DNA from 3 places in the Streptomyces sp. NPDC001515 genome. Region 3 is predicted to be linked to each of the others. Evidence: riboswitches for the same ligand, from Rfam matches in the RefSeq annotation. Region 3 holds a riboswitch; each other region holds the start of a gene.
What was found. A riboswitch is a leader RNA that binds a small molecule or an ion and turns the genes downstream of it on or off. The one in region 3 is predicted to bind cobalamin.
Positions count from the first base shown of each region.

Region 1: it holds a riboswitch for cobalamin, as region 3 does, so the genes downstream of both, ACWCXC_RS10805 (CbtB domain-containing protein) here and ACWCXC_RS08985 (ribonucleoside-diphosphate reductase subunit alpha) in region 3, are expected to answer to the same signal.
Region 2: it holds a riboswitch for cobalamin, as region 3 does, so the genes downstream of both, ACWCXC_RS06460 (cobalamin biosynthesis protein) here and ACWCXC_RS08985 (ribonucleoside-diphosphate reductase subunit alpha) in region 3, are expected to answer to the same signal.

Region 1 covers NZ_JBSFHN010000007.1:184,519-194,687, forward strand. Annotated here, with positions in the region: gene ACWCXC_RS10775 (hypothetical protein) at 1-853, shown strand, start outside; gene ACWCXC_RS10780 (DUF5937 family protein) at 988-2,001, shown strand; gene ACWCXC_RS10785 (pirin family protein) at 2,395-3,360, opposite strand; gene ACWCXC_RS10790 (tetratricopeptide repeat protein) at 3,504-3,860, shown strand; gene ACWCXC_RS10795 (GNAT family N-acetyltransferase) at 3,964-4,473, shown strand; gene ACWCXC_RS10800 (CbtA family protein) at 4,548-5,327, opposite strand; gene ACWCXC_RS10805 (CbtB domain-containing protein) at 5,355-5,570, opposite strand; adenosylcobalamin (AdoCbl) riboswitch at 5,616-5,709, opposite strand; gene ACWCXC_RS10810 (histidine phosphatase family protein) at 5,849-6,415, shown strand; gene ACWCXC_RS10815 (dihydrolipoyl dehydrogenase family protein) at 6,540-7,991, opposite strand; partial or broken gene trxA (thioredoxin) at 8,102-8,479, shown strand; partial or broken gene ACWCXC_RS10825 (hypothetical protein) at 8,518-8,727, opposite strand; gene ACWCXC_RS10830 (LacI family DNA-binding transcriptional regulator) at 9,074-10,096, opposite strand.
Region 2 covers NZ_JBSFHN010000003.1:278,959-289,127, forward strand. Annotated here, with positions in the region: gene ACWCXC_RS06420 (ABC-F family ATP-binding cassette domain-containing protein) at 1-1,179, opposite strand, end outside; gene ypfJ (KPN_02809 family neutral zinc metallopeptidase) at 1,430-2,320, shown strand; gene ACWCXC_RS06430 (VOC family protein) at 2,433-2,846, shown strand; gene ACWCXC_RS06435 (hypothetical protein) at 3,009-4,319, opposite strand; gene ACWCXC_RS06440 (alpha/beta hydrolase) at 4,506-5,633, opposite strand; gene ACWCXC_RS06445 (class II aldolase/adducin family protein) at 5,722-6,384, opposite strand; gene ACWCXC_RS06450 (anion permease) at 6,621-7,895, shown strand; gene ACWCXC_RS06455 (hypothetical protein) at 7,906-8,139, shown strand; cobalamin riboswitch at 8,299-8,421, shown strand; gene ACWCXC_RS06460 (cobalamin biosynthesis protein) at 8,554-9,555, shown strand; gene ACWCXC_RS06465 (cobyric acid synthase) at 9,552-10,169, shown strand, end outside.
Region 3 covers NZ_JBSFHN010000006.1:30,473-40,641, reverse strand. Annotated here, with positions in the region: gene ACWCXC_RS08985 (ribonucleoside-diphosphate reductase subunit alpha) at 1-1,248, opposite strand, end outside; cobalamin riboswitch at 1,390-1,512, opposite strand; gene ACWCXC_RS08980 (GNAT family N-acetyltransferase) at 1,567-2,079, opposite strand; gene mctP (monocarboxylate uptake permease MctP) at 2,192-3,820, opposite strand; gene ACWCXC_RS08970 (DUF3311 domain-containing protein) at 3,817-4,071, opposite strand; gene ACWCXC_RS08965 (GntR family transcriptional regulator) at 4,332-5,102, opposite strand; gene ACWCXC_RS08960 (sugar ABC transporter substrate-binding protein) at 5,385-6,686, shown strand; gene ACWCXC_RS08955 (carbohydrate ABC transporter permease) at 6,822-7,817, shown strand; gene ACWCXC_RS08950 (carbohydrate ABC transporter permease) at 7,814-8,671, shown strand; gene ACWCXC_RS08945 (glycoside hydrolase family 3 protein) at 8,680-10,169, shown strand, end outside.

The DNA of each region.
Region 1 (10,169 bases), on a different contig from region 3:
CCCGCCGACGATCACGTCCCACGAAGACCCCACCGGAGATTTCCGGAGCGACCCCAAGGGCGACCCGGCGGAACAGCGGCTGCTGTTCGAGACACAAGAACGCATGGTCGCCGCCTGCATGCGGAGTCGCGGCCGGGCGTACCGGCCCCTGGCCTGGCATGCTCCGGACCGTCCGGACGGCAGCGACGACGCCCACGGCGACGACGTCGCGGCACGCCGGCGCGAGGGGTACGGCGGCCTTTCGGCGCTCGTGCCGGCGCGCGCCGAGGACCCCAACGGCGACTACCTGCGGACCCTGCCCCGGGACGAGGCCAAGGCCTACGGTGCGGCCCTGTTCGGTACACAGGTCCATCGCCTCGAAGTGAACCTCCCCGACGGGGTGGTCTTCATGAATACGGACGGCTGCGTCGCACACGCCGAGCGGCAGCTGTACGGCGACCTGACCGTGTGGCTGAGAGCCCAGATGACGGTGATGAACCTGGCCAGTGAGATCAGCCGCAGGGTGACCGACGACGACCGGGCCGTCCGAACCCTGCCGGCGTGGCGTGACTGCATGAAGGCTCGCGGATTTCCCTACCGGGACCCGGTCGCCAGCCGGGCGGCGGTGTTCGCCAGGTACGAGAAAGAGACCGGCGGTCCCAGCGCCCGGCCTCAGGATCTCGACCGGCTCAGGCGCCGGGAGATCGCCGTTGCCGTCGCCGACGCCACGTGCGACGCGCGCGCCGGACGCGCGCGCACCATACGCGACCTCGAAAACCACTACCGTCGCAAGGTCACCCGGGAACACGCGGAACAGATCGCGGTCTACCGGACGCTCCGTCAGCAGGCCGCCGCCCGCCTGACGGAGCGCTGAGCCCGCCTGGCCCGGCTGCCTTCGCCTCGATCCCTACTGGCCCGCCCGCCCTCCTCTCAACGAGGATGGCTGTCGACGCGCAGGCGGACGGCAGCACCGGCACGGGCCGGGCAGGTTTCGGGGATGGCGACGACGTGTCGTTACGCATTCACTTCACCGTGGAGGACCTCGCGCGGACGCGCATCGCCGATGGGCCCGCCCCCTGCTTCGAGTTGAGCACCGCGGTGCGCCAACTTCAGGAACGGACCCATCTCGTCCGTCTCGGAGCCTGGCGCCACCGCACCCTGTCCGCCCTGCATCCTGCCTCCCGGATGGTCTTCGGACTCATGCCCTCCCGCGGCCGGGTCACCGAGTTTCTGAGCGGCGCGAACAGCTCCACCCCGGCCGAACTGCTCGAAGAGATCCGTGCCACGCCCCGGCGCCGCCTGCGGGCCAGTCTGGAAGGGACGGCGCGGCACCAGCCCCTGCCCTCGTGGGCTCTCCGGCTGCCGGACGACCCGGCGCTGCTCCAGCGGTTCTGCGACATCCTGGAGCACGTGGCCGGCCACGCCGTGGCCCCGCACTGGCAGGAGATTCAGGCCATGACGGCGGCCGACGCGGCGGTGCGCTCCCGCCAGATGCTCAGCGGCGGTGTGGAGAACCTTCTTGCCCGCATCAACCCGCGATGGATCCGCTGGCGGGCCCCCGTGCTGGAGGTAGCGGTGCTCTCAAGTTCAGACGCCGACGTGCACCTGGCCGGACAAGGGCTTCTGCTCCAGCCGTCGGTGTTTGCTGTGGAGGTTCCGGTGATCGACCTCGACACCGTGCCGCAGCCCGTCCTCACCTACCCGGTGGCTCAGCTCCAGGACGGGGTGACCACCCCCCTGTTCACTGCAGGGCGGGGCCGGACGGCACCAGCGGTCGACCTGGTCGGATCCATGCTGGGCCATACCCGGGCCGCGGTGCTCAGCGCCATCGTCGGCCACCCAGGCTGCTCGACCCAGCAGCTTGCCGCCCTCATCGGCATCGCCAAGGCCAGTGCCAGCGAGCACGCCACGACGCTCCGCAACGCTGGCCTGATCGACACCCACCGAGACCGCCGAACTACCGCCCACATCGCCACAACCACCGGCATCGCGGTGCTCAACGCGCCGTACGGACGACCCTAGTTCTGCCTGGGCCACGAGCCACGGCGCGCGCACCACTGGCATCAGATGGTGCGTGCTACACGGTGGTGGCGAGGCGCACCGGCGCGCTTCCATCAGCGTGACGGATCGAGGTACCCCTCACCGATGCGTCTATCGCACACCGCCACGAACGCGGGGACAACCGTAGGGACATCACCAGCGGCATCCGACCCACACCTGACGGGTAGTCGGGAAAGTCGGCAACAGGTCAGCATCCGTCCTGACACACCTGGTCGTCGAACAAGGTCCCTCATGATCACGCAGCCGTACGCGAACACCCGGAACCAGGCCCCCTCCAACGCCCCCTGTGGAGGCCATCCTCCGCCCGCACGTGACCACGGGTGACGAGGACCCCCACCGAGGAGAAAGAGCAGGTCAACGCACCCGACCGCGCGCCTTCAACGGCACCGCCGGCAGGGCCGGAGCGGAAAGCGGGGCGCCGTCGTAGCCCCGTACGGTGCCGAAGCGGTCGCCGTTCGTCCATGCCTCGCGGGCCTGCGCGATGTCGTCCTGCGTCCTGCCGATGAAGTTCCACCACATCACGATCTCCTCCTCGAACGGCTCCCCGCCCAGCAGCATCAGCCCCGCGTCCGACGCCGCGCGCAGGGGGAGTTCGGTGCGGCCGCAGCCGAGGTAGAGCATGGAGCCGGGGAGGACGGGGACGCCGTCGACCTCGGCCTCGCCGGACATGGAGAGGACGGCGTACTCGAAGTCGGGGTCGAGGGGGAGGCGCGCCTCGGTGCCGTGGGCGAGGGCGAGGTCTGCACCGACGATGGGGGTGTAGGCGGTGCCGGGGGAGGTGGCGCCGTCGAGGGTGCCGAGGATGACCGTGGCGGTGAGGCCGGGGGCGACCACGGTGGGCAGGTCCGTGTGGTGCTGGAAGTGGGGCTCGACGTCGCGGTGGGCGTCGGGGAGGGCGACCCAGAGCTGGGCGCCATGGAGGAGGGCGGCGTGCTGCCGGGGGCTCTCCTCGGAGTGGCTGATCGCGCGGCCGGAGGTCATCAGGCCGAGTTCGCGGGGGCGGATGGTCTCCAGGCTGCCGAGGCTGTCGCGGTGGAGGACCTCGCCCTCGTGCAGCCAGCTCACGGTCTGGAGGCCCATGTGCGGATGGGGCGGCACCTGCATCCCGGGCTCGTCGGCGATGTCGTCGGGGCCGTAGTGGTCGACGAAGGCCCAGGCGCCGACCATGCGGCGGCCCAGGTTCGGCAGCAGCCGGCGGACCTCGGTCGACTCACCGAGCCGGACGTGTCGCGGGGTGAGGAGTTCGCGTACGGGCTCGGCGACGACGAAGCCCCGCCCTCCGCAGACGGAGAGTGCGGCCTGGCGATCGAGATTGCTCATGGCGCTCAACCTATTCCCGTGCGACTGCGCGTGGCCGGACTCCACGCCGAATATTTAGTGGAATGTTAAACCATCTATCGGTGTTGTGGCGTACGGACAGGTACGGGACCGGCCCGGCCGCCGCCCTCGACCGAGGAGGTCACATGAGCGACGCCTACTACGAGTTCGGCACCGCCGCCGAGCGCTGGGAGCGTGCCCGGTTCTTCTTCGACGCGAAGGAGTACACCACCGCCGCCCGCATCCTGACCGGCCTCGTCGAGGAGGTTCCCGAGCAGGTCGCGCCGCGGCTGCTGCTGGCCCGCGCCTACTACCACTCGGCGCGCCTCGTCCGGGCCGAGACGGAACTGCGCGCCGTCCTGGAGCGCGACCCCGTCGAGGAGTACGCCCGGCTGATGCTCGGACGCACCCTGGAGCGCCAGGGCAAGCAGGCCGAGGCCGACACGCATCTGCGGATGGCCGCCGCGCTCGCCGGGGACTTCCCGGCGAAGGGTGACGTCTGAGGTTCCAGGCAGCGTCCGGAGCCCCGTTCCGGAAGACGCCGCCGGGCCCGCACCCCCGTCAATGGGGGTGCGGGCCCGGCTCCGCGCGTGATACCCCACGGGCATGAACGATCTCTCCACCCCGCGTCTGCTGCTTCGTCCGATGACCGTCGCCCACGCCGAGCGGGTGGCGGCGGGCAGCCCCATCGACGGGGAGCGGTGGGCCCCCGGTTTCCCCTCCCCCGGCGAGCGTGCCGCCGCCACCCGCTTCCTCGCCGACTGTGCGACGAGCGGCGACCCCACTCCCTTCGGTTCGTACGCGATACGGCTCCGCGCGGACGGGCTGGTCGTCGGGGGCATCGGCTTCCACGGGGCGCCGGACGGCCGGGGTCACGTCACGATCGGATACGGGCTCGTGCCCTCCGTGCGGGGCAAGGGGTACGCCTCCGAGGCGCTGCGCGCCCTGCTCCGGTTGGCCTGGGAGCAGGGCGTCGTGTGCGTGCACGGGGACACCGATCTCGACAACACCGCGTCCCAGCACGTGATGAGCGCGGCCGGCATGCGGTTCGTGAAGCAGGACGAGCGGCTGAAGCACTACCGGATCGAGTGGGGCGGCCACGACGACACCCGTTGAACGGGCGCGCCCGTTCAACGGACGGAGCCCGCCGGATCGTTCCCGGCGGGCTCCGTCCGTTGACGGCCCGGGTGTCAGCCGGTCAGGGCCGCCGTCCGGTCCGCCTCGCCGTTCCGGGCCGCGTCGCGGTCCGGGGACGGCACCAGCAGGCGTTCCGCCAGCGAGCCGAAGACCAGGCCGAAGACGGTCCACAGGGTCGCCTGGACCGCCAGCGTGGCCAGGCGGAACTCCCAGAGCAGCGAGGCCGGGAAGTCCTTCCCGACCTCGTCGTACGACGGGAGGAAGGCGTACGCGAGGCCGATGACCAGCACATAGCCGCCCGCCGCGGCGATGCTCGCGTTCCAGTTGCCGAGGCGCGGGGCCAGCCGCTTGCCGGTGAGGACGGCCGCCACGGCCAGGAGCACGCTGAGGGCGACCATCAGGAAGAACAGCGTGGTGCGCGAGCCGATGGTGTCGGGGTTGCCGACGGCCGGCGGGTTCGCCGGGTACTTCAGGAACGGCACGACGTACACCGCGAGCAGGGCCGCGCCCGCGAGGAGTGCCGCCGTGGCCCTCGGCCCGAACCGGCCGACGCGGCCGAGCGCGTAGCAGAAGACGAGTGCGGCGATGCCGCCCACGGCTACCCCGAAGACGAGGACGCCGGTGGCGAGACCCGCGGTGGACTGGAGGGTGCGGCTGACGAGTTCCCCGCCGCCGCCGTGGTCGTGGCCGTGCGCGTGCGCCTCTTCGAGCGCGATGGCCGCGTCGACCCGCGGCTCACCGAGGAAGTGGGCGACCAGCAGGGCGAAGGCGCCGGCGATCAGGCCGGCCAGCATGCCGCGGACCAACAGGGCCCGTACGGATAGAGAGTTCATGGGTGTCCCCTGGCTGAAGCGGCAGGATCAGTGGCAGGGGAAACCGAGGAGGTGGCGTCCGTCGTGGACCCATTCGTGCACGCCCTCACCGGAGATGAGCGCGGTGGCGCCCTGCTCGGCTCCGACGAAATAGAGCAGGACCAGCATGAGGATGCCGAAGAAGACCGCCCAGGGGGCCAGGGTCCTCAGCGAAACGGGGGTGACGGCGGGTGCGCCGGTGACGGGGGCAGCGGACTGTGCCATGGCAGAACCTCCTGAGGGAACACGCGTCCCGATCGTGGTGCCTGAGACGAAGGTGCCGGGTCTGACTTCCCGCACGCGTGCGGGTACACAGTGGCGCGACCGTGCCGGATTCCCACCGGACTTCCATCACACCCTCGTCATGTCGTCGCGACGATACAGCCTGCGCGCGGGTGCCGCCATGGTGCCCGAGGCGGGCGGCGGGCAGCCGGGATGCCAGGGTGGGCACGGGCAGGTGACCCTTGTTCGGGAAGGGGAGTGCGGTGGTGACGGTACGGGTGATGCTGATCTCACCGGCGATGAACCCGGGGCTGCGCGAGGCCCGGTTCGCCGGGGACGGGCCGCTCGACGCGGCCGGGTTCCGGCAGGCGCGGGCGGCCTCCGCGCGTCTTCCGGCCGCCGACGGGGCCGTACGCGGACCGTCCCGGCGCTGCGCCGCCACCGCCGAGGCCCTGGGTCTCGACTGCGATGCCGAACCCGCGCCCCACGACTGGGAGTTGGGGCGCTGGACCGGGGAGCGGCTGGACTCGGTGGCCGCGCGCGAGCCCGATGCCGTGGCCGCCTGGCTCGCGGATCCGGGCGCCGCCCCGCACGGCGGTGAGTCCCTGCTCGACCTCTGCGTACGGGCCGGGTCCTGGCTCGACGCGCTCGCCGCCGGGGCGGGCGGCCGGCGCCGGGTGCTGGCGGTCGCGGAACCCGCCGTGGTGCGGGCGGCGACCGTCCACGCGCTCGGCCTCCCGGCGGTCGCGTTCTGGCGGCTCGACGTCCCTCCGCTCACCCTGACCGAACTCGGCGGCCGGCCGGGGCGGTGGAACCTGCGGTGCGGGCGGCCCCTGACACCCTCGTAGAGCCTGTCCGGCCCTTCCCGTCCGTCCGCCCGCAGGGCGTGGCCGGGCGCTGTCCGGTGCGTGCTCTCGGCGTGCGGGGCGTCGCCCGGCAGACGGGAAGGGGCCGGACAGGCTCCCGGGGCGCTCAGCTGTCCCGGTACGTCTCCAGCAGCCGCAGCCAGATCTCGCTGATCGTCGGATACGCGGGCACCGCGTGCCACAGCCGGTCGATGGGGACCTCACCGGCCACCGCGACCGTCGCCGAGTGCAGCAGTTCGCCGATGCCGGGGCCCACGAACGTGACACCGCGCAGGATCTCCCGGTCCAGGTCGACGACCATGCGGGCGCGGCCCCGGTAGCCGTCCGCGTACAGCCCGGCTCCGGCGACGTCCGCCAGGTCGTAGTCGACGGCGCGGACGCGGTGGCCCGCCCGTTCCGCCTCGGCCAGGGTGAGGCCGACCGAGGCCGCCTCGGGGTCGGTGAAGACGACCTGGGGCACGGCCGCGTGGTCCGCCGTGGCCGTGTACGGGCCCCAGGGGTCCGCGTCCGGGTCCGCGGCCTCCTGCCGGGCCCGCGCGGCGATGGCGGCGCCCGCGATCCTGGCCTGGTACTTGCCCTGGTGCGTCAGGAGGGCGCGGTGGTTGACGTCCCCGACGGCGTAGAGCCAGGGGGTGCCCTCGACGCGGCAGCTGTCGTCGACCGTGAGCCAGGAACCGGGCTCCAGGCCGATCGACGCGAGGCCCAGATCGTCGGTGCGCGGGGCGCGGCCGGTGGCGAAGAGGATCTCGTCGGCCTCGACGCTCTTCCCGTCGTCGAGTGTGACGACGACGGGTCCGTCCGGGTCGCCGCGCCGTACGGAGGTGGCGGAGACGCCCGTACGGATGTCGGCGCCCGCCTCCGTCAGCGCCTCGGCGACCAGCTCGCCGGCGAAGGGTTCCATCCGGGGCAGCAGCCCCCGCCCGCGGACGAGCAGGGTGACCTGGGACCCGAGCGCACCCCAGACCGTGGCCATCTCGACGCCGACCACTCCCCCGCCGACGACGACCAGGCGGCCCGGCACCTCCTTGGCGCTGGTGGCCTCCCGGCTGGTCCAGGGGCGGACCGTGTCGATGCCGGGCAGTGCGGGGAGGACGGCCCGGCTGCCCGTGCAGACGGCCACCGCGTGCCGCGCGGTGAGCCGGTGCTCCGTACCGTCGGGAGCCGTGACCGTGACCTGTTTCGGTCCGGTCAGACGGCCGTGACCGCGGTGGACGACCGCCCCGATCCCCTCCAGCCAGGCGACCTGTCCGTCGTCCTTCCAGTGCGAGGCGTAGTCGTCACGGTGGGCGAGCACCGCCTCGGTGTCCAGCGGGCCCCGTACCGCGCCGGCGAGGCCGGGGACGCGGCGGGCGTCGGCGCGAGCCACGACCGGGCGCAGCAGGGCCTTGCTGGGCATGCACGCCCAGTAGGAGCACTCGCCGCCGACCAGTTCGGACTCCACGACGGCGGTGCTCAGCCCGGCGGCGCGCGCCCGGTCCGCCACGTTCTCACCGACCGGGCCCGCACCGATGACCACGACGTCGTACGCGAGGGGCTCCACAGCAGAGGCAGATGTCATGGCCCCATTCTGGCCATGGGGGTGCGGGGCGGCCACATGGGCAGGCGGAATAGCGCGAGCACGGACACCGTTGTGCCGGACACGTCGATACGGGCACGGAAAAGAGGGAGCAGAGCATGAGCACGGTTGAACTCACCAAGGAAAACTTCGATCAGGTGGTCAGTGACAACGAATTCGTCCTGATCGACTTCTGGGCTTCCTGGTGCGGCCCGTGCCGGCAGTTCGCACCGGTCTACGACGCGGCGTCCGAGCGTCACCAGGACCTCGTGTTCGCGAAGGTCGACACCGAGGCGCAGCAGGAGCTGGCGGCGGCGTTCGAGATCCGGTCCATTCCGACGCTGATGATCGTCCGTGACAACGTGGCGGTCTTCGCCCAGCCCGGCGCGCTGCCGGAGGCGGCCCTGGAGGACGTGATCGGCCAGGCCCGGAAGCTGGACATGGACGAGGTCCGCAAGTCCATCGAGGAGCAGCAGAAGGGCCAGAAGTAGGCCCTCCACTGCCGCACGCAGACCCCGCGCGGGGCGGTTCAGCCCCCGACGCTCCGCTCGGAGAGGCGGACCGAGAGTCCGTAGTCGAGTTCGGCGCCGTCGACCAGCAGGGCCTCGACGGTGTGCGTCGCGGGGTCGATGTCCGCGACCATGCCGTCGCCCGCGTAGCGCGGATAGCCCGACTCCCCGGTCTCGCCCGTGGCGGTCACGACCGCCGAACGGATGGCGGGGCCGGGCCCCAGATTGCCCGCGTCTCCGCCGGAGACGAGCGTGGCGCCCGTGGGCGTGCCGGAGTCGTGACCGGATGCGCCGGGGAGACCGACGCGGGCGGGACCGTCCGACGCCTCCGAGCCGTCCGGGCGGGCGGTGCCCTCGGCAGCGCCGTCGGACCCCTTCGTTCCCGCATCCTCCGCAACGGCCCCGCCGCCACTGCCGCCACTCTCGGGTGCGTCGGCGGCGGTCTCCTGCTCCACCACGGGCCTGCCGTCGGTGAAGGCGGGGACGATCAGGATCTCGTAACTCTGCGGATGGCTCATGGTCACGACGCTAAGCACGAGTGGTCCGCCCCGCACGTCGCGCCGTCGTGCGGTGCCGTCAGCTGGATTCCCGGTGGACGGTACGGGCCCGCAGGAGATCGTGCCGTTCCGGTTCCGTGGCGGGGTGGCGTACCAGGCGGTCGACGAGGTCGGCCAGCGGCTCCACGGTGGCCAGTTCCATCCGCACGCTGCTCAGTCGCGGTCTGAGCAGCCGCGCCGGCAGGGAGTCGTCCGCGCCCACCAGCGCGGTGTCCCCGGGAACGGATACTCCGGTGTCCTGGAGGGCGCGCATCAGGAGCATCGCGTAGGTGTCGTCGTACGCGAAGACGCCGTCCAGCCCGAGCGCGGGCCAGCGGGCGGCCAGTTTGGCGGCGGAGTCCTCCGCGTAGCGGAGGGGAAGGACCTCGATCGCGGCCCCCTCGGCCTCGGCGGCCAGGCGGGCACCGGCGAGCCGGGGCTCGGCGAAGAGCGCGAGTTCCGGCTCCTCGGGCATCACCACTCCGATCCGGCGCCTGCCCCGTGCCAGCAGATGGCGGACGGCGCTGCCGCCGACCTCCCGCTGATCCATGATCAGCGCGTGGGCTCCGGCGACCGGCTGCGGTCCGAGGGTGAGGATCGCCTTCGCGCCGGAGCGGCGCAGCAGGGCGATGCCGGACGGAGTGAGCGGGACCGAGCCGGGGGCGATGACGGCGACGGGCCGCAGTTCGGCCCAGGAACGGGCGGCGTCCTGCGGGCCCAGGCCCAGCGATCCGTACTGGACGACGGTGTAGTCGAGACGGCGCAGACCGGCTTCGAGTCCGTGCAGGAAGCGCTGGTGCAGGGGCGCGGCCGGGAAGTGCGCCGTCGGCAGGAGGACCATGCGCGAGTGCCCGGCGCGCAGGCTCCGGGCGGCGGCGTGGGGTACGTAGCCGAGTTCGGTGGCCGCCTCCCGCACCCGTCGGCGGGTCGGATCGCTGATCCGTACGGCCGTGTTGTTGTTGAGGACGTACGACACGGTGGCCCGGGAGACGCCGGCGAGCCGCGCCACATCGGCGCTGGTCGGGACGGGGCCTTCGGCGGGCTGCTTGGGTAACTGACTCATGGCGTCGGGCAGTCTCCCAGACCCGTGCGACGGGCGGGCGCCCCGGGGCGGGTGTTGGCCCCCGGTTCCGTCG
Region 2 (10,169 bases), on a different contig from region 3:
GTAGTAGCCGAGCTTGAGGCCGTGGCCCTGGATGACCTCGCCGGTGTCGGGCTGCTCGGCGCCGCCGAGCAGCCGGAGCAGCGTGGTCTTGCCGGCGCCGTTGAGGCCGAGGATGACCACGCGGGAGCCCTTGTCGATCGCGAGGTCGACGTCGGTGAAGATCTCCAGCGAGCCGTAGGACTTGGAGAGGCCCTCGGCCATGAGCGGGGTCTTCCCGCACGGCGAGGGGTCCGGGAAGCGCAGCTTGGCGACCTTGTCGGAGACCCGCACCTCCTCCAAGCCGGACAGCAGCCGGTCGGCGCGCTTGGCCATGTTCTGCGCGGCGACCGTCTTGGTGGCCTTGGCGCGCATCTTGTCGGCCTGCGCGTTGAGCGCGGCGGCCTTCTTCTCGGCGTTCTGGCGCTCGCGCTTGCGGCGCTTCTCGTCGGCCTCGCGCTGCTGCTGGTAGAGCTTCCAGCCCATGTTGTAGATGTCGATCTGGGAGCGGTTGGCGTCGAGGTAGAAGACCTTGTTGACGACCGTCTCGACCAGTTCGACGTCGTGGGAGATGACGACGAAGCCGCCGCGGTAGGTCTTCAGGTAGTCGCGCAGCCAGACGATCGAGTCGGCGTCGAGGTGGTTGGTGGGCTCGTCGAGCAGGAGCGTGTCGGCGTCCGAGAAGAGGATGCGGGCCAGCTCCACACGGCGGCGCTGGCCGCCGGAGAGCGTGTGCAGCGGCTGGCCGAGGACCCGGTCGGGGAGGCTGAGCGCCGCGGCGATGGTGGCCGCCTCGGCCTCGGCCGCGTACCCGCCCTTGGTCAGGAACTCGGTCTCCAGGCGCTCGTACTTCTTCATGGCCTTCTCGCGGGTGGCGCCCTTGCCGTTCGCCATCCGGTCCTCGTTCTCCCGCATCTTGCGCAGGATCTCGTCGAGGCCGCGGGCGGACAGGATGCGGTCCCGGGCGAGCACGTCGAGGTCGCCGGTGCGCGGGTCCTGCGGGAGGTAGCCGACCTCACCGGAGCGGGTGATGGTGCCGGCCGCCGGGGCGCCCTCCCCCGCGAGGCACTTGGTGAGGGTGGTCTTGCCCGCTCCGTTGCGGCCGACGAGGCCGATGCGGTCGCCCTTGGCGATGCGGAAGGAGGCGGACTCGATGAGGATGCGGGCGCCGGCGCGCAGCTCGACGCCGGAGGCGGTGATCACGGAAAAACTCCAGGGCGGAAGGAAAGGCGGAACGTCTGGCGATGTACGGCTCCGACGTCGTTACTCACGCCTACGCACAAGGAGGATGGCCATGGGGCCAGTCTACTGGCGGTGTCCAACGGATTTTCCTCCCGCTCGGACCGCCGGGGCCCCGGCCCGCCGCCGCCCCGAAAGCGGGCACGACGGCGTGAACCATCCGATACTCGGCGCATGACCGCGGGCAGCCGCGGAACGGGCAGAGGGTGGTGCCATGCGGTTCGACGACGACGCCGGGCTGGACACGTCCGAGGTCGGGGACCGCCGCAGCGGACGTGTCCCGGGCGGGCGGGCCACCGTGGGCGGCGGGATCGCCGGGGTCGTCGCGCTGCTCCTGGGCCTGTTCTTCGGCGTCGGGCCCGACCAGCTCGGGCTCTCCTCGGGCGGTCCGGACCCGGACGCGACGGCCTCGACGGCCGCCCGGGTGGCCGAGGACTGCCGGACCGGCCGGGACGCCAACACCAAGGACGACTGCCGGATCGTCGCGGTGGTCAACAGCGTGCAGGACTACTGGGGCCAGGAGTTCCGGCGGCGCGGCGACGCGTACGACGGTGCGCGGACGGTCCTGTTCGGCGACCGGGTCGCCACCGGCTGCGGATCGGCGACCTCGGCGGTGGGCCCGTTCTACTGCCCGGCGGACCGGCAGGTCTATCTGGACCTGGGGTTCTTCGACGAGCTGCGGACCACGTACGGGGCGAGCGGCGGGCCGTTCGCGCAGGCGTATGTCGTCGCGCACGAGTACGGACACCATGTGCAGAACCTGACCGGGACGCTGGACCGGGCCCGGGACGGACGGACCGGGGCGGACAGCGACGCGGTGCGGACCGAACTCCAGGCGGACTGCTACGCCGGGGTCTGGGCGCACCACGCGACGACGACGCCGGAGGAGTCCACGGGCCGGCCGCTGGTCACCGAGCTGACCGGGGCCGACATCCGGGACGGGCTCGACGCGGCCGCCGCGGTCGGGGACGACCGGATCCAGGAGAGGTTCCAGGGCCGCGTCACCCCGGAGTCCTGGACCCATGGCTCGGCCGCGCAGCGCCGGCAGTGGTTCACCACGGGGTTCCGCACCGGGGACGCGGCCGCCTGCGACACCTTCCGCTGAGCCGCAGGCCGCGCCCGGTCGGGCGGGCGTTGTCAGTGGCCGGTGGGAGACTGAGACACAGATCACATCCGGGCTGTCCGGGTCCGGTGCGGACGCGAAGGGACTGAGCACGATGGCAGGCACGGCGACGGGTGTTCCGACCGTCTACCCGACGATTCTGTACGCGGACGCCAAGGCCGCGATCACCACCCTCACCGAGGGCCTCGGCTTCACCGCGGAGGCGGTGTACGAGGCCGAGGACGGCTCGGTGACGCACGCGGAGCTTTCCTGCGGGAACGGCAGGGTGATGCTGGGGTCCAAGGGCCGCGACGGGGTGTTCGCCCGGGTGATGCGGGACGCGGGCCCGGCGGGGGTGTACGTGGTGGTGGACGAGGTCGACGACCACCACGCCCGCGCGGTGGCGCACGGGGTGGAGATCCTGATGGAGCCGACGGACCAGGACTACGGCTCGCGGGACTACATGGCGCGGGACGCCGAGGGCAATGTGTGGAGCTTCGGGACCTACGCCCCGGGCGCGCAGGGCTGAGGGGCCCCTGGAGCCTGCCGGATGCCGGCGCGGCGCCTGCAAGGAGGGCCCTGGGGGACCTTCCGCATGCGGCCGACGCGGCGCCCGTGCCGGCACGTGCGGGGCCGGGGCGCCGCACCGGCCGCCCCCGGCCCGGGTGGCGGGCGGGGTGCGGCCGTCGGTTCAGGCTCCGCCGGTGTGCACCTGGAACGCCGCCTTGCGGACGGCCTTGGCGAGCGCCGGGTCGGGGTGCGCGGCGGCCAGCGCCACCAGGACCTGTACGGTGCGCGGATGGCCGACCGCCCGGACCTCGTCCAGCAGCGCGGGGACGGTGCCCTGCACGGCCGAGTCCAGGTGCCGGACCAGCAGCGCGGTCTCGCCGTGGTCGGCGACGGCCGCGGCGGTGTCCACCCAGAGCCAGGTGGCCTCCTCGCGGCTGAGGACCTCCTGGGCGTCCTCGGGGTCGGCCCCCTCGTACTCGGCGAGCCAGAGCAGTGCGTAGGGCCGCAGCGAGGGGTCGGCGGCCACGGACCGCACCTCGGGTTCGGCGGGGGCGCCGACGACCCGGAGCGCCTCGAAGGCGAGCCCGCGCAGCAGCGCGTCCTCGCCCCGGGCCACGCCGAGCAGTTCGGCGACGGCGCTGCCCACGGGCCGGGCGGCCAGCCAGGCCCGGTATTCGGCGCGGGCCGGGCCGGGGGTGAGGCGGGCGCAGCCGAGCAGCATGTCGGCGGCGGACTGCTCGATGTTCCCGGCCGGGCTCTGGGCGGCGACGCAGATCTGCTCCAGCTTGACCCAGACCGCCCAGTTGCCGAGCGGGGTGAGCGTGGCGTGCCCGGGGTGCAGGGTGAGCGCGCCGACCGCGGCCAGCCCCTCCAGGGCCCAGTCCAGCAGCAGCGCGACCAGGGCGGCGGGGTGGGCGGTGGGCTCGGGCGCGGCGGGCGCGGGCAGCGGCTGGGGTCCGTACGGGACCTCGCAGCGCTCCTCGTGCAGTTCCGCGACGCGCTGGCCGAGCAGGTCCAGGAGGACGGGCACCGCGACCGGGCCCGCCGAGAGCTGGAGCAGGGAGAGCACCTGGGGCACGGCCTCGACGGCCTCGGCGACCGCGGTGGACTCGATGCCGCGGGGTGCGGGGTGGACGAGCGACCAGGCGTCGAAGAGCGCCACCCAGCCGCGCAGCACGGCGGAGTCGTCGCGGTCCCAGGCGCGCAGCCGCCAGCCGGGCCGCGCGGTCTCGCCGTGCAGTTCCACGAGTCCGGCGAGACGGGCCCGGTCCCAGCCGGAGCGCACCTGCTCGGGGGACAACTCCAGCGCCGCCGCGGCCTGTTCGAGGGCGTGGGCGGCGAGCGGGGGTATGCCCGCCCGGGTGCCGTCGGCCGCCCAGCGGGCGATCCGGACGGCGTCGGCGAGGGCGGCCCTGGCCTGGCGGGCCAGTTCGGCCCGGGGCGGGGTGCCCTCGGGAGGGCGCGGCGCGGGCCTGGTGCGCCGGGTCGTCACGGCCTTGCGAGCGGTGGCGAGGGGTCGCGGGCGGACAAGTCGCAGCCTGGAGTCGCGCGGGGTACGGGACGTCACGGGGAGCAGTCTTGCCTCTGACGGCCCGAAAGCCCAAACGGAACCCCGCTGACCGCTCCGGGGAGGGGTCGGCGGGGCCCGGGGACCAAGCACCCGAAGCGGCACATCGGCTCACATCAGGGGCGTGAGGAAGCGGCGCAGGGTCTCTTCGTAGTGGACCGGGTCGGCGTTCCACATCGCGCCGTGCGGAGCCCGGGGCACGGGGTGCAGGGAGACCAGGTCGGGGCGGAGCGCGGCGAGCTCCCGGGACGGCCGCCAGGGGGCGAGGGTGTCGTCGGGGCCGTGGAAGATCAGCGTGGGGACGTGCAGGGTCGCGGGGAGCGAGGTGTCCAGGAGGGGGGCTCCGTGCAGGCCGGTCTGGCCCTGGGCGGCGCGGACGGCCAGCGGCCTCAGGACGGAGGGGACGCCCCGGGCGGCGGCCAGGGCCCGCAGGGTGACGGACCAGTCGAGGACGGGCGAGTCGAGGACGAGGCCGCGGATCCGGTCCCGGAGCGCGGAGTTGACACTGGCGTGCAGGGCCATGGCGGCACCGGTGGACCAGCCGTGCAGGACGACCTGCTCGGCGCCGTAGCGGACGGCGAAGCGGAGGGCCGCGTCCAGGTCGCGCCATTCGGACTCGCCGAGGTGGGAGAGGCCGTCCGGGGAGCGCGGGGCGCCCGGATCGCCGCGGTAGCCGAGGTCGAGCACCGGGAGCTGCTGCCCGTGCAGGAAGCCCAGCACGTTGAGGGGGTGCGCACGGGTGGTGCCGATGCCGTGGACCGCGATCACCCAGGTGGCGCGGGCCCCGGGGACGAACCAGGCGGGCAGTGCGCCCAGTTCGCCGGGGATCTCGACCTCGCGGAAGTCCAGGCCCAGCGCCTGGGCGGGGTCGCTGGCGTACACCTCTGGGGTGATGTGGACCTTGGCGCCGGGGACCAGGACGCCCCGGTCGACGCGCTCCAGCCGGCGCACGACGGTGTCGGCGGCCTGGTGGGCCTGGTCGAGCACCGGTCCCACCACCGCGTGGACGCCGTCGCCCGCCAGTCCGTAGGTGCCGGGCCGCAGCGAGGCGAGGGACCGGGTGAGGGTGACCTGTCCGGCCGCCGTGGCGTGCACGGTCAGGCCGCGGTCGGCGGGAAGGGGTCGTCCGGACGGCGCCCCGAGGGCGGCGTCGCTGGAGAGCCGGCCGGCCGCGACCGCGGCCGCTCCGGCGCCGAGGATGGTGGTGACGGCCGCTGCCGTCGCTGTTGCCGGGCGCACGGCATCAGTCTCCGGGGCTCCCCGGGGCAGGGCCACCGGACGGGGGCCGTCCGGTGGCCCGGCCGTATACGGGCGGGGACGGCGGCGGTCAGCGCGGGCGCTGCCCGTACCCCTTCAGGGCCTCGCCGACCTCGGCCAGTTGCCCGGGGGTGAGCAGGGCCGGGGTGCGGCCGGGGACGGAGCTGGCGGTGAGCCAGAGGCGGCAGAGCCATTCCAGCTGGGCGGTGCGGTCGTACGCCTCGTCGAGGGTGGTGCCGTAGGTGACGGTGCCGTGGTTGCCCAGCAGACAGCCGGTGCGGTCGCGCAGGGCCAGGAGCATGTTCTCGGCCAGCTCCTCGGTGCCGTAGCGGGCGTAGGCGGCGACCCGGACGGGGCCGCCGAGCATCGCGGAGGCGTAGTGGAGTGAGGGCACCTCGGTGACCAGCGTCGAGACGGCGGTGGCGTGGACGGCGTGGGTGTGCACGACGGCGGCCGCGTCGGTGTTCCGGTAGACGGCGAGGTGGAGCGGGAGTTCGCTGGTGGGGGTCAGTTCTCCATGGGTCTGCCTACCGTCCGGATCCACGGCCGTCAGATCCTGGGGGCGCAGCCGGTCGTAGGGCACTCCGCTGGGGGTGACGAGGATCGTGGAGCCGACCCGCGCGGAGACGTTTCCCGAGGTCCCCACGACCAGCCCCTCGGCGGCGGTCCTGCGGGCGGTCGCGACGACCGCGTCCCAGGCCGCTTCGATCGATTCGCGCCACTCATCGCTCATACGAAGATCCTTTCCACGGATGAGCGGCCCCGCGCCGCCCCCTCGCGCGGGACCGCGCCAGGCCCCGAATTCTGGGCCACGCCCGGCCCGTAGCGGAATCCCGTCGCCGTCCGGCGGGCGAAGAGGGCGGCCGGGCTCCGGTTGGGGTCACCGCAAAGCCCTGCCCAGTTCATCTTCCGTTCACCCAGCTTGCCTACGGTCCACGTGCCAATGACGTCGAACGATTGCCTGGGTAAATGGAACACATCACGCTGCTGCTCGCGATAGTGATCGTGACAGCTCTAGTGTTCGATTTCACGAACGGTTTCCACGACACCGCCAACGCGATGGCCACGACCATCTCGACCGGCGCACTCAAACCCAAGACAGCGGTGGCCATGTCCGCCGTTCTCAACCTCGTCGGCGCGTTCCTGTCGGTGGAGGTCGCCAAGACGATCTCCGGCGGGATCATCAATGAAGACGGGCTCAGAACCGAGGTCATCTTCGCGGCGCTCGTCGGCGCCATCCTGTGGAATCTGCTGACCTGGCTGGTCGGCCTGCCCTCCAGTTCCTCCCACGCCCTGTTCGGCGGCCTCATCGGCGCCGCGGTGATGTCCGCCGGCTGGTCCTCCGTCGACGGCGGCACCGTCGTCACCAAGGTGCTGCTCCCCGCGGTCGCCGCCCCGATCGTCGCCGGTGTCGCCGCCCTGCTGGCCACCCGGCTGACGTACCGCATCGGCGGCCGGATCAAGGGCGACGCCCAGGAGAAGGCCACCGCCAAGGGCTACCGGGCGGGCCAGATCGCCTCGGCCGGCCTGGTCTCCCTCGCCCACGGCACCAACGACGCGCAGAAGACCATGGGCATCATCACGCTCGCCCTGGTCACCGGCGGCGTCCTCTCCCCCGGCTCCAACCCGCCGGTCTGGGTGATCGTGAGCGCCGGTCTCGCCATCGCGATGGGCACCTACCTCGGCGGCTGGCGCATCATCCGCACCATGGGCAGCGGACTGACCGAGCTCAAGCCGCCGCAGGGCTTCGCCGCCCAGACCAGCGCGGCCACCGTCATCCTGGCCTCCTCGCACCTCGGCTTCTCCCTCTCCACCACCCAGTCCTGCTCCGGCGCGGTGATGGGCGCGGGCCTCGGCCGCCGGGGGGGCGTGGTCCGCTGGTCCACCGCCACCCGGATGTTCGTCGCCTGGGGCCTGACCCTGCCGGCCGCCGGTCTGGTCGGCGCGGGCGCCGAGTTCGTCACCAAGCAGGGCACCTGGGGCGTCGTCGTCGTGGCGGTGCTGCTGGTCGCCGGCTCCGGTGCGATCTGGGCGCTCTCGCGCCGCAAGCCCGTGGGCCACGACGACGTCGCACCGTCCGGCGCCCGGACCGCGCCGGACGCCGAACCGGCCGGTGTCGTCACCACCGCCATCGCGGCCGTCAGCCCGCCGCCCACGCTCGCCGCCCAGCCCGACCTGACGGCGACCCTTCCGGCCCCGGCCGCGCCCGTCACCGCCGATCCGGCCCGACCCGCCACGGTGTAAGGACACACACATGCACATCGACTGGGCAGCACTCGGCACCGTCTTCGGCGTCTCCCTCGTCACCACCGTCGCCCTGGTGGGCCTGTTCACCCTCGGCATCGTCGGCCTTTCCAAGCAGCCGGAACCGGCCGCGCGGGGCGGCGCGGCGGGCGGGTCGGTCCTGCTGGCCCGCGCCGGCGGGTACGTCTGCTTCGGACTGTGCGCGGCGGCGGTCGCGTACGGGATCTATCTGATCGTCGCCTGAGGGCCGTACGCCCTCTCCGACCCCCACCGGGCCGGGCGCCCCTTCGCGGGTGTCCGGCCCTGTGTGTGTCCGCCCACACCGCGCCCCCGCAGGTCAACGGCAAGTTGACGGGTGTTCGCGGAGCGTGGTGGACTGCCGGAGCCATTACGGCGACAGCAGAGGAAGCCGGTGCGAATCCGGCGCGGTCCCGCCACTGTCACCGGGGAGCGGTCCCCCCTCTCGGACGTCACGGCCCACCGGGCCGGAAGACCGGGAGACCGCGGATCCGGGAGCCAGGAGACTCTGGTCGCCGTCTCGTCGAACCAGGGCGCGGACCCTGAGTGAGGACATATCGCCATGCCCGGCCCCGTCGCCAACCCTTCCCCGCCGCTTCCCCGTACCGGGGCCCGCCGAGGCGCCACGGCCGGCTGACCCGTGCGTGCCGATCGCGTCTTCGCGTACGGCGCCACGGCCGGGATGATCGGTGATCTGCTGCTCGGTGACCCCCGCAGGGGCCATCCGGTGGCCGCCTTCGGGCGGGCCGCGGCGGACGTCGAACGCCTGCTGTGGCGCGACCACCGGGGGTGGGGCGCGCTGCACACCCTGGTCTGCGCCGGCGGCGCCGCCGGGGCCGCCGCCCTGGCCTCCCGCGCCCTGCGCCACCGCCCCGCCGCCTCCGTGGCCCTGACCGCCGCCGCCACCTGGTCCGTCGTCGGCGGAACCTCCCTGGGGCGCGAGGCGCGGGCCATCGGCGGCGCGCTGGCCGCCGGGGACGTCGAGGGGGCCCGGGAACGGCTGCCGCATCTGTGCGGCCGCGACCCGCAGTCCCTGGACGGACCGCAGATCGCCCGTGCCGTCGTGGAGTCCGTCGCCGAGAACACCTCGGACGCCGTCGTCGGCGCCCTGGTGTGGGGGGCGCTGGGCGGCGTCCCCGGACTCGTCGGCTTCCGGGCCGCCAACACGCTGGACGCCATGGTGGGCCACAGGTCGCCCCGCCACCGGCGCTACGGCTGGGCCTCCGCCCGCCTCGACGACGTGGCCGGCTGGCCCGGCGCCCGGCTGACCGCCCTGCTCGCCACCGCCGCCGGAGGGTCGCCGCGCGCGGCGCTCCGGGCCTGGCGGGCGGACGCGGCCGCGCATCCGAGCCCCAACGCGGGCCCGGTGGAGGCCGCGTTCGCGGGGGCGCTCGGCGTGCGGCTCGGCGGCACGCTGGCCTACGGCGGCCGGGTCGAGCACCGTCCCGTGCTCAACGGCGCGGCGGGCCGGGCCGTGGAGACCGCCGACATCGAACGCGCGGTACGGCTCTCGCGCCGGGTCGGCGCCCTGGCGCTCGGCGTCAGCGTCGTGGCCCGGCTGGGCGCGGGCGCGGCTGCCCGCCGCCTCCGGTCCCGGGCCGGGGCCGCCCCCTCCCCCACCACCGGACGGAGCAGGACATGAGCGGCGGACTGCTGGTCGCCGGGACCACGTCGGACGCGGGCAAGAGCGTCGTCACGGCGGGCATCTGCCGCTGGCTGGTGCGCCGGGGCGTGAAGGTGGCGCCCTTCAAGGCGCAGAACATGTCGCTGAACTCCTTCGTGACCCGCGAGGGCGCCGAGATCGGACGGGCCCAGGCCATGCAGGCCCAGGCCGCCCGCGTCGAGCCGACCGCCCTGATGAACCCGGTGCTCCTCAAGCCCGGGAGCGACCGCTCCAGCCAGGTGGTGCTGATGGGGCGCCCGGTCGGCGAGATGAGCGCCCGGGGCTACCACGGGGGCCGGCAGGAGTCCCTGCTGTCCACCGTCACGGACTGCCTGGAGCGGCTGCGCGGCACGTACGACGCGGTGATCTGCGAGGGCGCGGGCAGTCCGGCCGAGATCAATCTGCGGCGCACCGACATCGTCAACATGGGCATCGCGCGGGCCGCCCGCTTCCCGGTGGTGGTGGTCGGCGACATCGACCGGGGCGGGGTCTTCGCCTCGTTCTTCGGAACGACCGCGCTGCTCGCGCCCGAGGACCAGGAGCTGATCGCCGGCTATCTGGTGAACAAGTTCCGGGGCGACGTCTCGCTGCTG
Region 3 (10,169 bases):
CGTCATCCAGCCCTGGCCGGTCTGGGCCAGCGTCCGCATCATCCTGCCGTACAGCTCACGGGCCGGCAGGGTCCTGCGCGCCAGGCCCCGGGCCTCGGCGTCCCGGTAGGCCGCGTCGAACGCCTCGCCCCACAGGTCCACCAGCTCCGGCACGTCCGACGGGGAGAACAGCGACCAGGTGCCGTCCGCCTCCACCCGGCGCATGAACTCGTCCGGGATCCAGTGCGCCAGGTTGAGGTTGTGCGTGCGCCGCTGGTCCTCGCCGGTGTTGTCGCGCAGCTCCAGGAACTCCTCGATGTCCGCGTGCCAGGTCTCCAGGTAGACCGCCGCCGCGCCCTTGCGCCGGCCGCCCTGGTTGACCGCCGCCACGGAGGCGTCGAGCGTCTTCAGGAACGGCACGATGCCGTTGGAGTGCCCGTTGGTGCCGCGGATCAGCGAACCCCGGGCGCGGATGCGGGAGTACGGCAGACCGATGCCGCCCGCGTGCTTGGAGAGCCGGGCCACCTGGTGGTAGCGGTCGTAGATCGAGTCCAGCTCGTCGCGCGGCGAGTCCAGCAGATAGCAGGAGGACATCTGCGGATGGCGGGTGCCGGAGTTGAAGAGCGTGGGGGAGGAGGGCAGATAGTCCAGCCGGCTCATCAGCCCGTACAGCGCGGCGACCTCGTCCAGGGCGCGCGCCGATTCGTCCTCGGCCAGTCCGGCGGCGACGCGCAGCATGAAGTGCTGCGGCGTCTCGATGACCTGACGGGTGTGCGGGTGGCGCAGCAGATAGCGGCTGTGCAGGGTGCGCAGCCCGAAGTAGCCGAAGCGGTCGTCGGCGCCCTCGGCGAGCGCCCCCTCCACCAGCGCGTCCAGCGCGTCGGCGTGCCGCGCCACGAACGCGGCGGTGCGGTCCGCGATCAGCCCCTCGCGGTGGCCCACGGCGACCGAGGCGGAGAACGAGGTGGCGCCCTGCCCGGCCGCCTCCTCCGCGACGGCGCGGGTCAGCAGGCGGGCGGCGAGCCGGGAGTAGGCGGGGTCCTCGGAGATGAGCCCGGCGGCGGCCTCGGTGGCCAGCGAGCGCAGCTCGGCCTCGTCCGCGTGGGCGCTGCGGCCGCGCAGCGCGGCGGCGGCGACCCGTCCGGGGTCGGTGTCGGGCAGGTCCGCGGTGAGCGCGGTCAGGGTCCGCAGCAGCGCGGCCCCCGGTCCGTCGCCCGTGCTTCCCGTTGACTCGGCCGCTGAGACCGGATCGGCTGGCGCGATGGTCACCTGGTGCTCTCCCTCGCTCGGCTCGGGGCCGTCGGGTGCGCGGGGGCAGCCGGGCGGAGCGGGGCCCGGACAGGGCGGCACTCCGTGCGGCGTCCACCGGCCCATCCACGAGGCCCGGACGTCTGGGCACCCGGTTCGGTCGAGCCGGGTGCGCTGTCGGCAGGTCCTCGGACTGGAGGTGCGCGAAAGCGCACCGAACACACCGTTGCGGGACAGTTCCGGATTCGCACCGGATTCCCCTGCGGCGACAGCGAGCATGAGCATACATGTGGGGGCCGCCGGATGAGGCGGCCCCCACATGTTGTGTCGCATGGGTGCTCAGACGGAGGAGTGCAGCTCCAGCCGGTAGGTCAGCAGCCTCAGGTCGTCGATCGGATCCCAGTCCCGCTCGGGGGTCCGTACGAAGCCGAGGCGTTCGTAGATCCGGTGCGCCCCGCGCATGGCCGGCTGGGTCGACAGCACCAGGCCCGTGACGCCCTCGGTGGCCCGTGCGCGGGCTATGCAGGCCCGTACGAGCGCCTCGCCCGCGCCCGCCCCGCGCGCCTCGCGGGCGACCGCCAGCATCCGGAACTCCGCCTCGTCCGGTCCCGCGATGTCCGCCCAGGGATTGCCCGGCGCCGCGTAGGTGACTCCGCCCAGCACCCGCCCCCCGGCGTCCGCCGCGACCAGCACCTCGGCCTCGGCGGCCCGCCGGGCCACGTCGCGCAGGTGCACCAGATACGGGTCGTCGGCACCGAAGTCCAGCAGCCCGTCCCCGAGATAGGCCTCGGCGGTGATCTCGCCGAGGAGGGCGTGCTCCGAGGGGTCCACCGGTCGGATCGTCATGTCCATGTGCGGAGTCTGCCCCACGCCCCGGCACGGTCCGCGACCGGGTTCCGCGCCCGCGCGCGAACGGGCCGTCGCGCCCCCGGCAGCCGGGGGCGCGACGGCCCGTGACCGTGCGTCAGTGCCCGCCCGGCGCACCGGCGGTGGCCGGCGGGAGCACCTCGGTCACCCCGGGGTCGCCCGCGTCCGCCGTGTAGTCCTCCGGGGAGGTCTCGTCGATGCCGGCGGGGGCCTTCAGGGCGTTCAGGACGAACGTGAGGACCACCACGACCACGACGTTGAGCACGAAGGCGGTCAGACCGATGTAGCCGATCTCGCCGAGGCCCGGGATCTCCTTGGAGGAGCCGCCGAAGTGCTTCTGCGTGGGGCTCGCCACCCCGTACGCGGCGGCGGTGCCGTAGACCATGCCGACCGCCCAGCCGGCCAGCAGCGCCCAGCGGTGGAACCAGCGGGTGAAGAGGCCGCCGACCAGGGCCGGCATGGTCTGGAGGATCCAGATCCCGCCCAGCAGCTGGAAGTTGATCGCGACCGTCTTGTCCATGGTGAGGACGAAGGCGAGGGCGCCGACCTTCACCAGCAGCGACACCAGCTTGGAGACCTTGGTCTCCTGCTCGGGCGTCGCGTCGGGCTTCAGGAAGTCCTTGTAGATGTTGCGGGTGAACAGGTTGGCCGCCGCGATGGACATGATCGCGGCGGGCACCAGCGCGCCGATGCCGATGGCGGCGAAGGCCACGCCCGCGAACCAGTCCGGGAACATGTTCTCGAATAGCTGCGGGATCGCCAGCTGGCCGTTCTCCACTTTCACGCCGGCCGCGATCGCCATGAAGCCGAGCAGGGCGAGCAGGCCCAGCATCAGCGAGTACAGCGGCAGGATCGTGGTGTTGCGGCGGATCACGTCACGGCTGCGGCTGGAGAGCGTCGCCGTGATCGAGTGCGGATACATGAACAGGGCCAGCGCGGAGCCGAGTGCCAGCGTGGCGTACCCCCAGTGCCCGGCCTCGGGCGGGGCCAGCGCCCCGGTCGGCTTGCCGCCGGGCGGTCCGGCGAACTTGTCCGCGGCGGCCGAGAAGATGTCGTCGAAGCCGCCGAGCTTGATCGGGATGTAGATGATCGCCACGGCGATGACCAGGTAGATCAGCCCGTCCTTGACGAAGGCGATCAGCGCCGGCGCGCGCAGCCCGGAGGAGTAGGTGTACGCCGCGAGCACCGCGAACGCGAGCAGCAGCGGCAGGTCCTTGACGAACCAGTTGGTGTTCTCGCCGCCGCCGACGCCCATCACGTCCAGCACCGCCTGGATGCCCACGAGTTGGAGCGCGATGTAGGGCATGGTCGCCAGGATGCCGGTGACGGCGACCGCCAGCGACAGGCCCTTGGAGCCGAAGCGGCCGCGGACGAAGTCCGAGGTGGTGACGTAGCCGTGCTTGTGCGACACCGACCAGAGCCGGGGCAGGAAGGTGAAGATCAGCGGGTAGACCAGGATGGTGTACGGCACCGCGAAGAAGCCGGCCGCGCCCGCCGCGTAGATCGCCGCCGGGACGGCGACGAAGGTGTACGCGGTGTAGAGGTCGCCGCCGAGCAGGAACCAGGTGACCCAGGTGCCGAACGACCGTCCGCCCAGGCCCCATTCGTCGAGGCTGGCCTCGTTCTCGGCCTTGCGCCAGCGGGCCGCCATGAAGCCCATGACGGTGACGGCCACGAAGAAGAAGATGAAGACGCCGAGCGCGACGCCGTTCACGCCGTCCTTCATGACGACGCACCTCCCTTGCGGGCGCGCTGGTCACGCTGCCACAGCTTGTACGCGATCATGGTGAGCGCCGTGGAGATGAGCACCCAGAGCATCTGGTACCAGTAGAAGAACGGGATTCCGATGAAGGTCGGGTCGACCTTCGCGTACGAGCCCACCCACAGCATCGCCACGAACGGCGCGACGAGGCAGAGGGCGATGACCACCCGGACCGGGGTGATGGCGGGTGGTTTCTCGTCAGGATCTGCTGACATGGCGGCGACTCCGTCCCCTCGCTGAGCACCTGTAATGCGCAGGAAATCTAGGGCAGTGTCCCGGCTACCGTCACCCCCCGTCCGCATTGCGGTCCGGCAACGGTCACGGCGTCGCGTACGAGGGGTCGAAATGGCCTTATCCGTCGGGGGGTTGGTCCAGACCAATGGGGGTGAGGGGGGTCGCGTGCGGGCAGCGGAAGGCCCCCGTGGGAGGGTTCCCACGGGGGCCGGTCGGGGTGGCCGGAAGTGGCCCTGCCGGATCAGTCCAGCGGGCGCTTCAGGCGGGCCACGAACTTGTACCGGTCGCCCCGGTACACCGACCGCACCCACTCGACGGGTTCGCCCTGCTCGTCCAGCGAGTGGCGGGACAGCATCAGCATCGGCAGACCCACGTCCGTACCGAGCAGGCCGGCCTCGCGCGGGGTGGCCAGCGAGGTCTCGATGGTCTCCTCGGCCTCGGCCAGCCGCACGTCGTACACCTCGGCCAGCGCCGTGTAGAGAGAGGTGTACTTCACCAGCGAGCGGCGCAGCGCCGGGAAGCGCTTGGCCGAGAGGTGGGTGGTCTCGATGGCCATCGGCTCGCCGCTGGCCAGGCGGAGCCGCTCGATCCGCAGCACCCGCCCGCCCGCGTTGATGTCGAGCAGTCCGGCCAGGGTGTCGTCGGCCGTCACATAGCCGATGTCCAGGAGCTGGGACGTGGGTTCCAGTCCCTGGGCGCGCATGTCCTCGGTGTACGAGGTCAGCTGAAGGGCCTGCGAGACCTTCGGCTTGGCGACGAAGGTCCCCTTCCCCTGGATGCGCTCCAGCCGGCCCTCCACGACCAGCTCCTGGAGCGCCTGGCGCACCGTGGTGCGCGAGGTGTCGAACTCGGCGGCCAGGGTCCGCTCCGGGGGCACGGGCGTGCCCGGCGGCATGGTGTCCGTCATGTCGAGGAGATGTCGCTTCAGCCGGTAGTACTTCGGGACGCGTGCGGTGCGCGTGCCCGCACCCGCGCCCGTCTCGTTCTCCGCACTGCCCCCGTCGGCACCCATGGCCCGCCTTCCCGACTGCTGCGTTGCTGCCGTCACCGGCTCCTCCGTCTGTCGCGGCTCACATGGTGGCACGGTCCGGTCACGGCTCGTCGCCCTCCCTCAGGTGTCGGTCCTATAACGGACGCGAGTGCACTTCTTATACACCCTTGACACCCCTAAAGGTCTAGGCCAAGCTCCCGGTACTGGTCTAAACCATTAAAGACCAGGTCCCAGCCCCAGCAGTACTCGTCGGCGTTGTCTTGCGTGGTGGCAGGGGGTTGCAGCATCCCTGAGGAGGGTGGCGTGAAGCGCAAGCTCATCGCGGCGATCGGCGTCGCGGGCATGTTGGTTTCCATCGCGGCGTGTGGTTCGGACGACGACAAGGCGTCGTCGAAGGACCCGAAGGACCGCAAGGAAACGCTCACTGTCTGGCTGATGTCGGACGCGCAGAGCACGTGGCCCGAACTGGTCAAGGACGTCAACAGCCAGTTCAAGGCGAAGTACCCCAACGTCAAGGTCAACGTCCAGTACCAGACGTGGGCGGACAAGGCCAAGAAGCTGGACGCGGCCCTGGCCGGCGACAAGTACCCGGACGTGGTCGAGCTCGGTAACACCGAGACCATGACCTACATCCTCAACGGGGCGCTCGGCGAGATCGACCCGAAGAAGTACGAGAACTCGGACACCTGGATCAAGGGTCTGAAGGACACGTGCTCCTTCGAGGGCAAGCAGTACTGCGTGCCTTACTACGCCGGCGCCCGCGTCGCGATCTACAACAAGGACATGTTCAAGGCCGGCACCGGCAAGGACACCCTCCCCGCCACCCAGGACGAGCTGACCGCCGCGCTCGACAAGATCGGCGAGAAGTACGGCAAGGACAAGGCGTTCTCGCCGCTGTACCTGCCGGGCCGCTACTGGTACGCCGCGATGTCCTACGTCGCCGCCGAGGGCGGGTCCATCGCCAAGTACGACGAGGGCAAGAAGGAGTGGAAGTCCACTCTGTCGACGCCGGAGGCCCAGAAGGGCATCACCGACTTCGTCGAGCTCGTCAAGAAGTACAACCACGGCGACAAGACCAAGGACGAGGCGGACCACGCCAACGTCATGGCCAACGAGAAGACCGCTCTTCTCTACGGCAACGGCTGGGAGGCCGGCAGCGTCGTCGACTCCAAGGCGAACGGCAACCCGAAGCTGAAGGACAAGATCCTCACGGCGGGTATGCCCGGCCCGAACGGCAAGGCGCTCCCCTCCTTCATCGGCGGTTCCGACCTCGCCACCATCTCCAAGTCGAAGATCCAGGATCTCGGCGAGGAGTGGATCTCGATGTTCACCTCCGAGAAGTCGGAGGAGGTTCTCGCCTCGAAGAACATCCTTCCGAACAACACCAAGCAGCTTGAGCCCCTGAAGGCCAAGCCGGAGACCGCGGCCATCGCCAACGCCGTGCCGGACGCCTGGTTCACCCCGATCGCCCCCGGCTGGACCGCGATCGAGAAGAAGGAAACGCTCGAGATCATGCTGCTCGACATCATCAAGGGCAAGTCGGTCGAGGAGGCCACCAAGGCCGCCGACGCGGAGATCGACTCGATGATCAACAAGGAGTCCTGAGCCCCGAGCTCACGGAGTCCGAGCCGGTGAGCGTCTGAGGCGCCGACTCGTCTGATCGTCCACGGGGGTGGTGGGCCCGAAAGGGGCTGCCACCCCCGTCCTCCGGTACCCGGTCCGAAACGGAAGGCAAGCACAATGAGTGCCGCCGATATGAAAGCAGCCGACCCGCCGGTGTCCGTCCCGCGGGCCCCTGAGGGTGCGGATCCTCAGCTCGCGAGAAACGTGAACCGTAAACCGCGGAAGGCCGGCGCTCTGCTGCCGTACCTCCTCATAGCACCGGCGTTCATCGCCATCGCCGCAGTCTTCGTCTGGCCCTTCATCAAGACCGTGATCATGTCCTTCCAGGACGTGGGCCGGCGCGAGCTGTGGTCCGGCGCGGACGCCCCCTGGGTCGGCTTCGACCAGTTCACCAACATCCTCGGCGACGGCGAGTTCTGGGACGTCGTCTGGCGGACGATCATCTTCATGGTCGTCTGCGTGTTCGCCACCATGGCCGGCGGCCTCGGCCTGGCCATGATCATGCAGCGGATGTCCACCTGGGTCCGGCTGCTGCTGACCGCCGCGCTGGTCGCCGCCTGGTCGATGCCGCTGCTGGTCGCCACCTCCATCTTCCGGTGGTTCGCGGACTCCGACTACGGCGTCCTCAACATGGTGCTCGACAAGTACCTCGGGATCGACGCCCAGGGCCACAACTGGTTCCTCGACCCGAAGCAGGGCTTCGTCATCATCGGCGCGGTCGTCGTCTGGGGAGCCATCCCCTTCGTCACCGTGACGCTCTACGCCGCGCTCACCCAGGTCCCCAAGGAACTGGAGGAGGCCGCGGCCCTGGACGGTGCCGGCACCACCGGGGTCTTCCGCTACGTCACCTGGCCGGTCATCAAGCCCGTCTTCCAGATGGTCGCCACCCTCTCCGTGCTGTGGGACTTCAACGTCTTCGCCCAGATCTTCCTGATGCGCGGCAACAAGCCGGAGCCGGAGTACTCCGTCCTCGGCATCTACTCGTTCGAGAAGGCCTTCGAGTCCAACTCGTTCAGCCAGGGCGCTGCCATCTCGCTCATCACGGTCCTGCTGCTGTCCGGCGTCGCCGTGTACTACCTGCGCCAGCTGCTCAAGATCGGAGAGGTCGAGTGAGCACCTCCACCCCCCAGGTCCTCCGCCCGGACCGCAAGAAGAGCCGGATCGGCTACAACATCGCCGGCCTCGTGGCCTTCGTGCTCATGGCCTTCCCGGTCTACTGGCTGGTCATCAGCGCGCTGCGCCCCAACGCGGAGATCCGCAGCTACGACCAGACGCTCTGGCCGACGTCGATCACCTTCGACAACTTCTCCCGCGCCATCAAGCAGCCGAACTTCGGCACGGCCATCGAGTCCAGCCTGATCGTCTGCGGCGTCGCCGTCCTCGGCGGCATGCTGCTCGCTACCATCGCCGCGTTCGCCATCGGCCGGTTCCAGTTCCGCGGCCGCAAGTTCTTCATGATCGTGCTGCTCGTCGTCCAGCTGCTGCCCCCGACGGCGATGCTGATCCCCATCTACATCCAGCTGAACGACCTCGGCGGGCTGAACGAGTACTGGGGCGTCATCGTCATCTACCTCGTCTCCACCCTGCCGTTCGCCACCTGGATGATCCGCGGCTTCGTGATCAACATCCCGCAGGAGCTGGAGGAGTCGGCCATGGTCGACGGCTGCAGCCGGATGGGCGCCTTCTGGCGCGTCACCTTCCCCCTGCTGGCCCCCGGCCTCGCCGCCGCCTCGATCTTCTCGCTCATCACCGCCTGGAACGAGTACCTGCTCGCCTACGTCGTCCTCCAGGACAACGACAAGTACACCCTCAACGTGTGGCTGATGAACTTCACGACCTCGCGGGGCATCGACTACGGCGCGCTGATGGCCGCGTCCACACTGATCGCCATTCCGGTCGTGGCCTTCTTCCTGCTGGTGCAGAAGCACATGGCAACCGGCCTCACCTCCGGCGCCGTGAAGGGATAACGCCTCCCATGACCACCCTCGTCTCCCACACGGACACCGTCACGCGCGACGCCCTCGCGGTGCTCCAGCCGGGCTTCACCGGCACCACCGCGCCCGAGTGGCTGCTGCGCCGGGTCGCCGAAGGACTCTCCTCCGTCGGCCTCTTCGGCCGCAACATCGAATCGCCCGAGCAACTCGCCGCGCTCACCGCCCAGCTCCGGGCCGAGCGCGACGACGTCCTCGTCGCGATCGACGAGGAGGGCGGTGACGTCACCCGGCTGGAGGTGCGCCACGGTTCCTCCTTCCCGGGCAACCTGGCGCTCGGCCACGTCGACGACACCGACCTGACCCGCGACGTCGCCCGGGAGCTGGGCCGCCGGCTCGCCGCCTGCGGCGTCAACCTCAACTGGGCGCCCTCCGCGGACGTCAACTCCAACCCCGGCAACCCGGTCATCGGCGTCCGCTCCTTCGGCGCCGACCCGCACCTGGTCGCCCGGCACACCGCCGCCTACGTCGAGGGCCTCCAGGCCGCCGGCGTCGCCGCCTGCACCAAGCACTTCCCGGGGCACGGCGACACCGCGGTCGACTCCCACCACGCGCTGCCGCGCATCGACGTGGACCTGGAGACCCTGCACGCCCGGGAACTGGTCCCGTTCCGGGCGGCCATCGAGGCCGGCTCCAAGTCCGTGATGAGCGCCCACATCCTGCTCCCGGCGCTCGACCCGGACCGCCCCGCCACCCTCAGCCCGCAGATCCTCACCGGTCTGCTGCGCCGGGAGCTGGGCTACGACGGCCTGATCGTCACCGACGCCGTGGAGATGCAGGCCATCGCCTCGACGTACGGGATCGAGCGGGGCTCCGTCCTCGCGATCGCGGCGGGTGCCGACGCCCTGTGCGTCGGCGGCGGCCTCGACGACGACGAAACGGTCCTGCGGCTGCGCGACGCCCTCGTCGCGGCCGTCCGCACCGGTGATCTGCCCGAGGAGCGGCTCGCCGACGCCGCTGCCCGGGTGCGGGCCCTCGCGTCCTGGACGCAGCGGGCCCGGGGGGCTGTTCCGGAGCCGGGCGCGGCAGCGCAGGAGGGGACCGCGCCCGGCACCGGACACGGCGTCCCGTCCGACATCGGCCTGATCGCCGCGCGCCGCGCGGTGAAGGTCACCGGCTCCGCCGAACCGCTGACCGGCCCGGCCTACGTGGCCGCGTTCACCCCGGTCGCCAACATCGCCGTCGGCGACGAGACCCCCTGGGGCGTCGCCGCCGAACTGGCCCGGCTGGTGCCCGGCACCGGAACCGACACCTACGCCGACGGGGCCGAGGACCCGGCGGCCGCGGTGCTCGCGGCGGCGGGGGAGCGGCGCATCGTCGCGGTGGTGCGCGACGCGCACCGCCACGCGTGGATGGCCGGGGCGCTCGACGCGCTGCTGGCGAGCCGTCCGGACACGGTCGTGGTCGAGATGGGCGTGCCCCAGGCCGAGCCCCGGGGCGCCCTGTTCATCGCCACGCACGGCGCCGCGCGGGT